DNA from 3 places in the Dickeya chrysanthemi NCPPB 402 genome. Region 3 is predicted to be linked to each of the others. Evidence: predicted binding sites of a transcription regulator. Region 3 holds the regulator's gene; each other region holds the start of a gene.
The links. The regulator LexA, encoded in region 3, represses DNA repair genes until DNA is damaged. The targets are predictions, from matches to a motif close to TNCTGTATGTACATACAGNA.

Region 1 (4,241 bases), 2.2 Mb from region 3:
TCTGGTCCAGCGCTTTCGGCGACAGTTGCTGATACTGCGCCGCCGGTTCCGCCGCTTTCTTGCCGCGCCCTTTCCCCCGGCCGTGGGTTGGCTGACCAATCTGCAGAATATCGCCAATCTTCTTGTTCAGACCCTGCGGCACGATGCCGTGTTGCTCGTTGTACGCCTGCTGTTTCTCGCGACGACGTTGGGTTTCGTTGATGGCGCGCTCCATCGACGGCGTAATCTTATCGCCGTACAAAATTGCCTTGCCGTTGAGGTTACGCGCCGCACGGCCGATGGTCTGAATCAGCGAGCGTTCAGAACGCAGGAAGCCTTCTTTATCGGCGTCCAGAATCGCCACCAGCGACACCTCCGGCATGTCCAGCCCTTCACGCAGCAGGTTGATGCCCACCAACACGTCGAACTCGCCCAAGCGCAAATCGCGAATGATCTCCACCCGCTCTACGGTATCGATATCCGAGTGCAGGTAGCGTACCCGCTCGCCGTGTTCCTCCAGATACTCGGTCAAGTCTTCCGCCATGCGCTTGGTTAACGTGGTGACCAGCACGCGTTCATTGATGGCGGAACGCTTGCGGATTTCCGACAACAAGTCGTCTACCTGGGTAGTCACCGGGCGCACTTCCAGTTGCGGATCCAACAGGCCGGTCGGCCGCACTACCTGATCGATTATCTCGCCGCCGGATTTTTCCAGCTCGTAATTGCCCGGCGTCGCCGAAACATAAATGGTTTGCGGCGCCAGCGCTTCAAATTCCTCAAATTTCATCGGCCGGTTGTCCAGCGCCGACGGCAGGCGAAACCCGTACTCCACCAACGTTTCCTTACGCGCCCGGTCGCCACGGTACATGCCGCCCAGTTGCGGGATGGTGACGTGGGATTCGTCGATCACCAACAGACCATCGGCCGGCAGGTAGTCGAACAGCGTTGGCGGCGGCTCGCCCGGCCCGCGGCCAGACAGGAAGCGGGAGTAGTTTTCAATGCCGGAGCAATAGCCCAGCTCATTCATCATTTCCAGATCGAAGGTAGTACGCTGCGCCAGCCGCTGCTCCTCCAGCAATTTATTGTTGGCGAGCAATACCTGACGCCGCTCTGCCAGCTCGACCTTGATCTCTTCCATCGCCTGCAGGATACGTTCGCGCGGCGTAACGTAATGCGTTTTGGGATAAATGGTGTAACGCGGCACCGTCTGCACGATGTGGCCGGTGAGCGGGTCGAACAGCGACAACCGCTCCACCTCTTCGTCGAACAACTCGACCCGCAATGCAATATCTTCGGATTCGGCGGGGAAAACATCGATGATCTCGCCGCGCACCCGAAACGTACCGCGCCCAAACGCCTGATCGTTGCGGGAGTACTGTAGCTCCGCCAGCCGCCGCAGAATGGCACGCTGGTCAATCAGCATGCCCTGCGTCAGGTGCAGCATCATTTTCAGGTAAAGGTCCGGATCGCCCAGACCGTAAATAGCGGACACCGACGCCACCACCACTACATCGCGCCGCTCCAGCAACGCCTTGGTGGCGGACAACCGCATCTGTTCGATATGTTCGTTAACCGAGGCATCCTTCTCGATAAAGGTATCGGAGCTCGGCACATAGGCTTCAGGTTGGTAGTAATCGTAGTAAGAGACGAAATACTCCACCGCATTCTCCGGGAAAAACGCCTTCATCTCGCCATACAGCTGCGCCGCCAGTGTTTTATTGGGTGCCAGCACCATGGTTGGGCGGTTGAGATCGGCAATCACGTTGGCGACGGTAAACGTCTTACCGGACCCCGTGACCCCCAGCAGCGTCTGGTGCGCCAGCCCGTCCTCCAGCCCCTCTTTCAGACGGCGTATCGCCTCAGGCTGGTCGCCGGCGGGTTTGAAGGCAGAATGCAGTTTGAACTCTTTACTCATGAGCAAGACACCCGGATAAAAAACGGTTGGAATCACGCATCGAACGTCGGCCAGGATCGACCGGCGTTGTCGGCAGGGAGAGACACAGCCTAGTATGAAAATCCCCGGCCAGATTTGCCAGCCTCATATTACTGGATATAAAAACAGCATCAAGTAATTCTTAACCATTGACCACACACCAACACGTGCCCTCGTTGACTAGCACAGAGTGATGTGGCTATCCAGCAAAAAATGACGCATTTATCCCCAGAAATACCGTTTCTCAAATTATCTGCACTGACCAGTGCCGGTGATTTATTCAAACAAGGCCGGTTGCAATAAAAGTGACTTGATTTTAATTAAATAATTGATTTTAAATGATTTAACAAAAAAGCGGAGATTAGCGCCAAACCAGGCGCAACCCGCGCCGGCTCTTGGCTGGCGCGTTTTTTCTAACCCTAATGCACACGGTTATCCACAGAAATGGTGGATAACTCCCACAAGCGCCCGCGCTCCCTGTATTGGCGTCTTTCGTTACCTTTCCCCGTCAGAAGCGCACAAGCTGCTTTTAAACAAAATTTCCGCGTTTGACTGGCCGGTTATTATAAAAAAAAGTACTAAATGACACAGACTTAGCAAAAAGAAAACTGCTGGCCCAGTGGATCGGACAGCAGTTTTCAAGATGGTTTTTTCTATCAATTTCAATCAGAAAAGGGGATAAAGCCGCCACTCACGTAACATTCACTTAAACTCGTTAACCTCTTAGTAAAGTGATGTTTAAGTAATCGCCAATATCCTGCTGAAACGGCTCGGATAAATGCGGGATTTCACCCAACAACGGCGCGGGAATGCTCTCCTGCAACGTTTGCAGATAGGCGGCGTGATAGCGACCGGGAGGCTGCACCACATTCGCGACCCATCCTGCCAGACGTAATCCGGCATGCCGTACCGCCTGCGCCGTCAAGAGTGCGTGGTTGATGCATCCGAGCTTCACGCCGACAACCAGAATCACCGGCAACGCTTCTTCCTGCACCCAGTCGGCGAAGGTTTGCCGCCCGGAAAGCGGCGTAAACCAGCCGCCGGCCCCTTCCACCAGCACCCAGTCGGCCTGACGCGCCAGACTGCGCAGGCCGTCGCTGAGGGTGGAAAAGGCAATCGGCCGGTTTTCCTCGGCGCTGACGATATGGGGCGAGGTCGGCGCCAAAAAGGCCAGTGGATTGACCGCTTCATACGGTAATGCCACCACGCTGTTGGCCTGTAGCTGTAAGGCATCGCTATTACGGATGCCGTGCGGCATGACATCACAGCCGGACGCCACCGGCTTATAACCGGCAGTGCGGTATCCGGCGCGGCGGGCCGCCTGCAACAACGCCACGCTGGCGACGGTCTTGCCCACTTCGGTATCGGTTCCGGTCACGAACCAACGTTCAGTCACGGTAAATTACTCCAAAAACGCGTTGATAGGTCAGGGGATACCCCTGTGGGTGGCGACAGTAGTGCATCGCCAACGCCGCCAATTGGCGACGGTTCAGCACGCCGTGTTCGCGGCCATCCCGTAGCCAGGTCGCACCGACGCCTTTCACCGAGCGCATCAGGCTCAGTACATCCGGAAAATGGCAGGTCGCCGGCGCCAGCGAGATTTCGGCGTGGTAGCCACGGCAGACGGAGACAATCGTCTCCAGCGACAAAAAGCGGTTAATACGTCGGGATCCGTCCAGTCGCTGCCAGGCATCGTCCAGTTCAGCCAACGTGCCCTGCGCCAGCGTACAAAAGGCAATCACCCCCCCTGGTCGGGTAACTCGATAAAGTTCGGCCAGCCCGGCGGACAAATCATCGCACCACTGAATTGCCATATTACTGAAACTGATATCCACACAGCCATCCGCCAGCGGCAGGTGTTCGATATCGCCCTGAAGATAGTGCGTTGCCGAGCGTCGCTGACGCGCCACCGCCAGCATTTCCGTCGACAGATCCAGCGCCGTCACCCGTTTTCCGCCCGCCTGCCAGCGGGCGCTGAAATAACCGGTGCCGCAGCCGGCATCCAGCAGTTCGCCGCCGGCATGGCCGTCGACCAGTGTCATCAGGTGTTCGCCGCTTTCGCGTTGCAGGGCGGCGAAGCGGTCGTAATGGGAGGCGGCCCGGCCGAACGCGCGGGCGATCGCCAGTTTATGGGCGCCCGGCGATAGCACATCAGGGTTAGCCAGCGTCATATAACACCTCCAGCAAACGGTCGATATCTTCCGGCTGATGGCTGGCAGTCAGGGTAATGCGCAAGCGAGCGGTACCCGGCGGCACGGTGGGCGGCCGAATAGCGTTGACCCACAACCCTTGTGTCCGCAGTTGTTGCGACAGCGCCAGCGACCAGGCG
Region 2 (4,241 bases), 370 kb from region 3:
GGACAGGATCGCCGCCATCTGGGTGGCCAGCGTCACCATGAACGATTCTTCGTTTTTATCGAATTGCCGGTGCTCGCGCTGCTGTACCACCAGCACGCCCAACAGTTGACGCCGGTGGATCACCGGCACGCCCAGAAACGATCGAAAATGCTGTTCGCGTACGGCCGGAATGAATTTGAAACTGGGGTGGCTTTGCGCATCGGCCAGATTGATAGGCTCGGCCCGCTCGCCGACCAGCCCGACAATCCCCTGGCCAAACGCCAGCGTAATCGTACGGCCGCGCGGTTTTTTCAACCCGCGCGTCGCCATCAGGTAATAACATTGACGATCGTGATCAGCCAGATAGATGGAGCAGACTTCCGTATCCATCGCCAGACAGGTTTCATTCACCAGAATGTCTAACGCATCACTCAGCCGGGCCGCGGCTGCAACCTTTTCAATAATTTCTCGCAGTCGCGTGAGCATCATGATGTGTCGGGTTATCCTCGTTTTCGTCTGGTTCCTGATGACATTCGGGTAGCCGAATTCTCCTGTAGCTGCATCACGGCGGTGACAAATTCCTTCATCACCTTTCGGTAAACATCACGTTTGAACGACACCACCTGGCGTACCGGATACCAGTAGCTCACCCAACGCCATCCGTCGAATTCCGGGGTGCCGCTGCTTTGCATGTTGATGTCGGATTCATTACACATTAACTGTAGCAGAAACCATTTCTGCTTTTGGCCGATACAAACCGGTTTTGTATCCCAACGCACCAAACGTTTTGGCAATTTATAGCGTAACCAGCTTCGGGTGGAAGCCAGAATACGAACGTCCTTTTTCCGCAGCCCCACCTCCTCGAACAGTTCGCGGAACATAGCCTGTTCCGCGCTCTCTCCGGGGTTAATTCCCCCTTGAGGAAACTGCCAGGAGTGCTGGCCGTAGCGGCGGGCCCACAATACCTGGCCCTGCCGATTACAAATTACAATACCAACATTCGGGCGGTAGCCATCATCGTCGATCACCGGACTACCTCGATAAACTAGAATGCAAAGATGACTCGATTGTTTCACACTCCTGACAGGCGGTAAACTCCCGCTTTACATCCCTTTATTGATACGTTTGCGGCAATTGCACAGACATCGGCGGTTCCGGCCCACTGCGTCGCTACCCGCACTTTTCTCTAGATAAAATATCGTTAACCCACAGATAGGATCAAAGTTATAAACATTCGAGCGGCAATTACGCCGTTTTATTCACTTTTTCTGTGGACATCTTTGTGAAGAACATCATGAAAAAGTGCGTAAAACTCGTTTCGACTTTTACGTAAGCGTGATCTCTCTCGCTAAATTGCCATTCCCTTTCAATCAATTAACGTGCTTTTCCCCGCGTTCTCCACCGCTCATTACTGCCCGAACTTAATGCCGTTTTCAGAGTGGCGAAAGATCGCACTACGCCGGTTTTATCCACAGGCAACCACGGAAAACCAGCCAAAAAATCGGCTAAACCAGCAAAAGCAGCGCCCGTCAAGGCTGTAAATCAAAACAGTAATCCTGAGTTATCCCGGTTATCCCAAAAATCTGTGGATAACATAGTGTAAAATCCTGTTCATTGTCGGTGTCTTATCATGAACAAAAATCGGCGGCACTTTTTTCACAACGGTGAAAGGAAAAAAAATCATAAAAGAATCATGCTATTATTATTTTCCGCCTGAATAGCTGAATGCCTGACGTTATCCTCCGTTATGGCTGTATTTTTTTTAATCACCCTGATTACCAGTAACGGATACGCAATCCATGCAGATACCCACGCCCCATCAGGCTCCGCCGGACAGTGAACAGACCTTGCTGTTACGGGCGCAGGCGCTGGCCGGTTATTCGCTGGCGGAGCTGGCCCACGTTGCCGAACTGCCGCTGCCTGCCAACCTGAAACGGGATAAAGGGTGGATCGGTGTGCTGCTGGAACGCTTTCTGGGCGCCAGCGCCGGTAGCAAGCCGGAACAGGATTTCCCCGATATCGGCGTAGAATTGAAAACCATCCCGGTCGATGCACAAGGACGGCCGCTGGAAACCACCTTTGTCTGCGTCGCCCCGCTCACCGGCAACAGCGGCGTAACCTGGGAAAGCAGCCATGTGCGCCGCAAGCTAACCCGAGTGCTGTGGATCCCGGTGGAAGGCTCGCGCCCCATCCCGCTGGGAGAACGCCGAATCGGCGCGCCGCTGTTATGGAGCCCCAGCCCGGAGGAAGAACGGCAATTACGACAGGATTGGGAAGAACTCATGGATTTGATCGTGCTGGGCAAAGTGGAAAGCATCACCGCCCGCCACGGCGAAGTGTTGCAGTTGCGCCCAAAGGCCGCCAATAGCCGGGCGCTAACCGAGGCGATTGGCGAACACGGACAGCCGATTCTGACGCTGCCGCGCGGTTTTTACCTGAAGAAAACCTTCACTACGCCGTTACTGGCCCGGCATTTTCTGCTGTAATGCCCACAGGGCGTAGCGCAGCCTGTACCCCAAATACGTCGGGTTGCAGGAAAACCAACACACCTGCCGCCTGAAGTCCGGCGGCTGTAAATCCTCTTGCCTGCGCAGTAGCAAGACAGAGATAATAGTCGTTTACGTTTCGTTTAAGGATGCACTGAGATAATGTTTGATTGGATCGCAGATCCCAATGCCTGGTTAGCGTTGGGAACACTCACCATACTGGAAATCGTACTTGGCATCGACAACATCATCTTTTTGTCACTGGTCGTCGCCAAGCTTCCCAAACATCAGCAGAACAAAGCTCGCCGTATCGGCCTGATGGGCGCTATGCTGATGCGTCTCGGCCTGCTGGCGTCCATCGCCTGGGTTATCAGGCTCACCAATCCGTTGTTTAGCGTATTCGGGCAGGAGATTTCCGCCCGTGACCTGATTCTGTTCCTTGGCGGCCTGTTCCTGATCTGGAAATCCAGCAAGGAAATTCATGAAACCATTGAAGGCGGCTCGGAAGATCATACTTCGCAGGTACATTCCTTCTTTGGCGCCATTGTGCAGATTATGCTGCTGGACATCATCTTCAGTCTGGATTCGGTCATTACCGCCGTGGGTTTGTCTGACCATCTGTTTATCATGATGGCTGCGGTGGTGATTGCCGTCGGCGTCATGATGTTTTCCGCTCGCCCCATCGGCGAATTTGTCGATCGTCACCCCTCGGTAAAAATGCTGGCGTTGTCATTCCTGATTCTGGTGGGCTTTACGCTGATTCTGGAAAGCGTCGATATTCATGTTCCGAAAGGCTATATCTACTTCGCCATGTTCTTCTCCATGTCAGTAGAAGCGCTGAACCTGATGCGTGGCAAGAAATCCTCCAAAAAACAGTAATTCCCCGGTGGGAAACGGTCAATCGGCCGTTTCCTACCCTATTCTTACGTATCTTTTTAATTTTTTTGCCATAAATCCTAATCCCAGCCAAACCACGCTTTGCTAGACTGAAGAGACGTTCAGTTTTTTTGCTAAATAACAGGTAAATTCAGTATGCGATTTCGGATAAAAACCGCCGTTGCCCTGACTTTTGTCGTCCTGCTCTCCGGCTGTGCCAGCCACTATGTTATCGCCACCAAAGACGGACAGATGCTATTGACCAAAGGCAAGCCGCAGTTGGATTCGTCCACCGGGCTGCTCAGTTATACTGATGAAGACGGTGTGCAACACCAGCTCAACAACGACAATGTTTCGCAGGTTATCGAGCGTTAAGTCCGGTTTCCCCTCAACTGCCCCACATGGGGCGATCGTTCAGCCCGTCCCCCGTTATTCCCCCGTCTTCGGGGGAATAACGCGTTTTCCCCGCATTAATACTCCACCTTGCCGCACAAAGAGCCTTCCCCCCTCCTCACGGCTTGGTTATAGTCAAAATTGCGGTGCCGTCGCACCCGAGTTACTCAGAAGAATAAAAAGGAAACCGCAATGCTCTATCACCGTATTCCCCACAGCAGTTTGGAAGTCAGTACGCTGGGTCTGGGCACCATGACCTTTGGCGAACAGAACAGCGAGGCCGATGCCCACGCCCAGTTGGATTTAGCGGTTGCCGCCGGCGTTAACCTGATTGATACCGCGGAAATCTACCCGGTTCCGCCGCGTCCACAAACGCAGGGGCTGACGGAAAGTTATATCGGTTCCTGGCTGAAAAGCCGCGGCGGGCGTGAAAAGCTGATCATCGCCAGCAAAGTCGCCGGGCCGGTACGCCTCAATGACAATAGCCTGCGCCCGCAGCAGGCGCTG
Region 3 (4,241 bases):
GACTATGGCTGGTTGCAGGCACGCTACACATTTTCTTTCGGTCATTACTTTGATCCTGATCTCCTGGGTTTTGCCTCGCTGCGGGTCCTCAATCAGGAAGTACTGGCTCCAGGTGCCTCTTTTCAGCCAAGGACCTATCCCCGCGTCGATATTCTGAACGTGGTGCTGCAAGGTCACGCTGAATACCGCGACAGCAACGGCAATCATACCCGCGTCAAAGCCGGTGAAGCGCTTCTGCTCGCCACTCAACCCAATATCAGCTACAGCGAACACAATATCAGCGATGATACGCCACTAACCCGGCTACAGTTGTGGCTGGACGCCTGCCCTACGCGGGAAAACCAGTGCACGCAGCGGCTGAGGCTGGAAGACGAGCGCCCTTATCAGTTACTGGCATCGCCGGATGAATCGGCCAATGCCCTCCATCTGCGTCAACAGGTCTGGATCCATCATTTGAATCTGGCAGCAGGCGAACAACAGAACCTGACGCTGAATGGCAACCGTGCTTACCTGCAATCGATTTACGGTTCGCTGCGTATTAATGGGAATACCGCGGCGATACCGAGTGTATTGCACTGTGGCGACGGCGCTTTCGTTCAGCAGGAAAACAGCCTTATTGTCCAGGCGGAAACCGCCGCACGGGTATTGCTGATCGATCTGGTGGTTTAGCTCGCGGTAAACCCCGTCGGAATGCAGCAAGGTGACCATGCGTCAGAAAACTACCCTATGGTACTGGGTTTTATGACGAAACAGGGCGCCAGCGCAACCTTGAGGCAGCTATCTCGGTGTTTTTATCCAGTCATGATAATATGCCGACATAATTTCACACTCGCTTCAGGGTTACTGCAATGGATTCAACCAATCCGGACAAACTTGTTGCCCAGGCTGAACAGCTTTGCCAACAACGCAATGTGCGTCTGACGCCCCAACGTCAGGAAGTGTTGCGTTTGATGGCCCAGCAACCCGGTGCGATCAGCGCGTATGACCTGCTGGACCTGCTCCGCGTTTCCGAGCCTCAGGCCAAGCCGCCTACGGTGTATCGCGCATTGGATTTTCTGCTGGAACAAGGCTTTATCCACAAGGTGGAATCCACCAACAGTTATGTACTGTGCCACCATTTTGAAGAGCACAGTCATACGTCGGCGTTATTTATCTGCGATCGCTGTGGGCAGGTAACGGAACGTCAGACGGAAGGTGTGGAAGAAACACTGCATCAACTGGCCAAACAAGCGGGCTTTGCCCTGCGCCACAGCGTGGTGGAAGCTCACGGCTTATGCGGCGAATGCCAAAAAGTGGAATCCTGCGAACATCGGGATAGTTGTAATCACGATCACAGCATCATTGTGAAAAAGCGCTGAACCGAAGAAAAACGGAACACATATAAAAAACGCTGAGTGTGAAGCGTTGCTTCACACTATTCATCCTGAATGCATTATCTCCCTGAATACCTCCGCTCCTGGACACATCGTCTTCCGTTGTATCAATACCCTTTCGGTACCATCAGCCCAGTTACTGATAAAACCGGGAGATTAAGGTGCCATCCAGACAGAGTGAACACCGGTGTAGACGATGTACAGCAGCGACAACCAAGGGCGGGAACAAAGCGTCAGCTCCAGTCGCTGTTGCGGATTACGCCAACCGCCAACCCTTCGATGGAGAAACTCTGTTCGCGTAAATCGACCACTATCGGCGCAAAATCTTTATTTTCCGCCAGCAGTTGTACCACATTACCCTGTTTCTTCAGCCGTTTAACCGTCACTTCATCTTCTATACGCGCCACCACCACCTGGCCGTTACGCACATCCTGCGTCTTATGCACCGCCAGCAGATCGCCGTCCAGAATACCGATGTCTTTCATCGACATCCCGCTAACCCGCAACAGAAAATCCGCACTCGGCTTGAACATCGCCGGGTCAACCTGATAGTGACATTCAATATGTTGCTGCGCCAACAACGGCTCGCCGGCGGCAACGCGACCGATGAGCGGCAGCCCCTGGTCTTCTTCTTCCATCAATAGACGGATACCACGGGAAGCGCCCGTGACAATTTCAATCACGCCTTTACGGGCCAGCGCCTTGAGATGTTCTTCGGCGGCGTTCGGCGAGCGAAAGCCAAGCTGACTGGCAATTTCAGCCCGGGTGGGCGGCATACCGGTTTGTGAAATATGATCGCGAATCAGATCATAAACCTGCTGTTGTCTGGTTGTTAGCGCTTTCATTCCGCCCCCTGTTTGTTTATACAGTTTCGCTGTGAGTATATACAGGGAAAGTGCCGATGGGAACCGTGATATGGCTATTGCGAGGATTTTTCTACGATTCTGCAAAACATCACGCAAAATGACTCCACAGTATTCCCCCCCACACCGTCGCCGCCAACAGGCAGGCGACGAATACTGCCGCCGAGCCAATATCTTTTGCCCGGCCCGACAGCTCGTGGTAGTCCATACCGACGCGATCCACCACCGCTTCGATGGCGCTATTCACCAGTTCAAACAGCACGATCAGCACCACAGAACCGATTAACAGCAACCGTTCCACCATTGAAACCGGAAGCCAGCAGGCAATAATAACGGCGACAACCGTGAGCAATGATTCCTGGCGAAATGCCGCTTCATGCCGCCACGCCTGCTTCAATCCTTGCAGCGAATAACCCGCTGCTTTGATAATGCGGGTTATTCCGGTTGTTTTGTTCATGCTTACTCCGCCTTTTAATTTTTGATTGGCCACGATTTTAACGCGCAGCCATGGTTTCATCACCACAGATATCCTGTCGGGTTTCTGGTATCCTTGGCGCGCATTGCTAACAAGAGGCTTCTGGTTGTTATGTCAGGTTGGCGTAGAATTTACTATAAACTACTGAATTTCCCACTAAAATTACTGGTAAAAAGTAAGGTTATCCCACAGGATCCCGTTAATGAACAACGCCTGGATCCGACGCGGCCGATTTTCTATGTATTGCCTTACAACTCCAAGGCGGACCTGCTGACTCTGCGCACAAAATGTCTGGAGTTTGGTCTGCCCGATCCGTTGCAGCCGCTGCACATCGACGGAAAAACCTTGCCGAGCCACGTTTTTATCAATGATGGCCCGCGTTTATTCCGTTACTACGTGCCCAAGCAGCAGTCGATAAGACTGTTCCACGATTATTTGGATCTGCATCGCAATAATCCGGAACTCGACATACAGATGGTGCCGGTCTCCGTCATGTTTGGCCGCTCTCCCGGCCGCGAAGGACAAAATCAGGGGACGCCGCACCTGCGTCTGCTAAACGGTATTGAGAAATTTTTTGCAGTGTTATGGCTGGGCCGCGACAGCTTCGTACGTTTCTCGGTGCCTGTCTCGCTGCGTTATATGGCGACGGAGCACGGCACCGATAAAACCATCGCTCACAAACTGGCGCGCGTAGCGCGGATGCACTTCTCCCGTTTGCGGCTGGCAACCATCGGCCCGCGTTTGCCGGTTCGTCATGAGCTATTCAATAAGCTGTTGTCTTCACGGGCCATCGCTAAAGCGATCGATGACGAAGCGCGGGTTAAGAAGATCTCCCATGATAAGGCCCAGCAAAATGCCATCGCCCTGCTGGAAGAGATTGCCGCAGACTTCTCCTATGAAGCCGTCAGGTTATCCGATCGCGTCCTGAGCTGGACCTGGAACCGCCTGTACCAGGGCATCAACGTGCATAATGCCGAACGGGTACGCCAGTTGGCGCAGGACGGGCATGAAATCGTCTATGTTCCCTGCCACCGCAGCCATATGGACTATTTGCTGCTTTCATACGTGCTGTACCATCAAGGCTTGGTGCCGCCGCATATCGCTGCCGGCATTAACCTTAACTTCTGGCCGGCCGGCCCGATTTTCCGTCGCCTCGGCGCCTTTTTCATCCGACGCACGTTCAAAGGCAATAAACTCTATTCCACCCTGTTCCGCGAATATCTGGGCGAGTTGTTTACCCGCGGTTATTCGGTGGAATACTTTGTCGAAGGCGGCCGTTCCCGCACCGGCCGTTTGCTGGAACCCAAAACCGGCACGCTGGCGATGACGATTCAGGCGATGTTGCGCGGCGGTCCCCGACCCATTACGTTGGTACCGATTTACATCGGTTATGAACATGTGATGGAAGTCGGTACCTATGCGAAAGAGCTGCGTGGCGCCACCAAGGAAAAAGAAGGTTTCCTGCAAATGGTGCGTGGGTTACGTAAACTGCGCAATCTTGGGCAGGGGTACGTCAACATCGGCGAGCCG

Region 1: the regulator LexA is predicted to act here: its motif matches at 2,024-2,043, upstream of uvrB (excinuclease ABC subunit UvrB).
Region 2: the regulator LexA is predicted to act here: its motif matches at 1,513-1,532, upstream of mutH (DNA mismatch repair endonuclease MutH).

Annotation. Positions count from the first base shown of each region.
Region 1 is NZ_CM001974.1:1,809,129-1,813,369, reverse strand. It holds gene uvrB (excinuclease ABC subunit UvrB) at 1-1,894, opposite strand, end outside; gene bioD (dethiobiotin synthase) at 2,628-3,308, opposite strand; gene bioC (malonyl-ACP O-methyltransferase BioC) at 3,301-4,083, opposite strand; gene bioF (8-amino-7-oxononanoate synthase) at 4,070-4,241, opposite strand, start outside.
Region 2 is NZ_CM001974.1:3,629,722-3,633,962, forward strand. It holds gene ptsP (phosphoenolpyruvate--protein phosphotransferase) at 1-465, opposite strand, end outside; gene rppH (RNA pyrophosphohydrolase) at 480-1,007, opposite strand; gene mutH (DNA mismatch repair endonuclease MutH) at 1,779-2,465, shown strand; gene DCH402_RS15960 (TerC family protein) at 2,628-3,344, shown strand; gene DCH402_RS15965 (YgdI/YgdR family lipoprotein) at 3,498-3,716, shown strand; gene DCH402_RS15970 (NADP(H)-dependent aldo-keto reductase) at 3,927-4,241, shown strand, end outside.
Region 3 is NZ_CM001974.1:3,999,769-4,004,009, forward strand. It holds gene DCH402_RS17640 (pirin family protein) at 1-669, shown strand, start outside; gene zur (zinc uptake transcriptional repressor Zur) at 849-1,358, shown strand; gene lexA (transcriptional repressor LexA) at 1,607-2,218, opposite strand; gene DCH402_RS17655 (diacylglycerol kinase) at 2,328-2,693, opposite strand; gene plsB (glycerol-3-phosphate 1-O-acyltransferase PlsB) at 2,823-4,241, shown strand, end outside.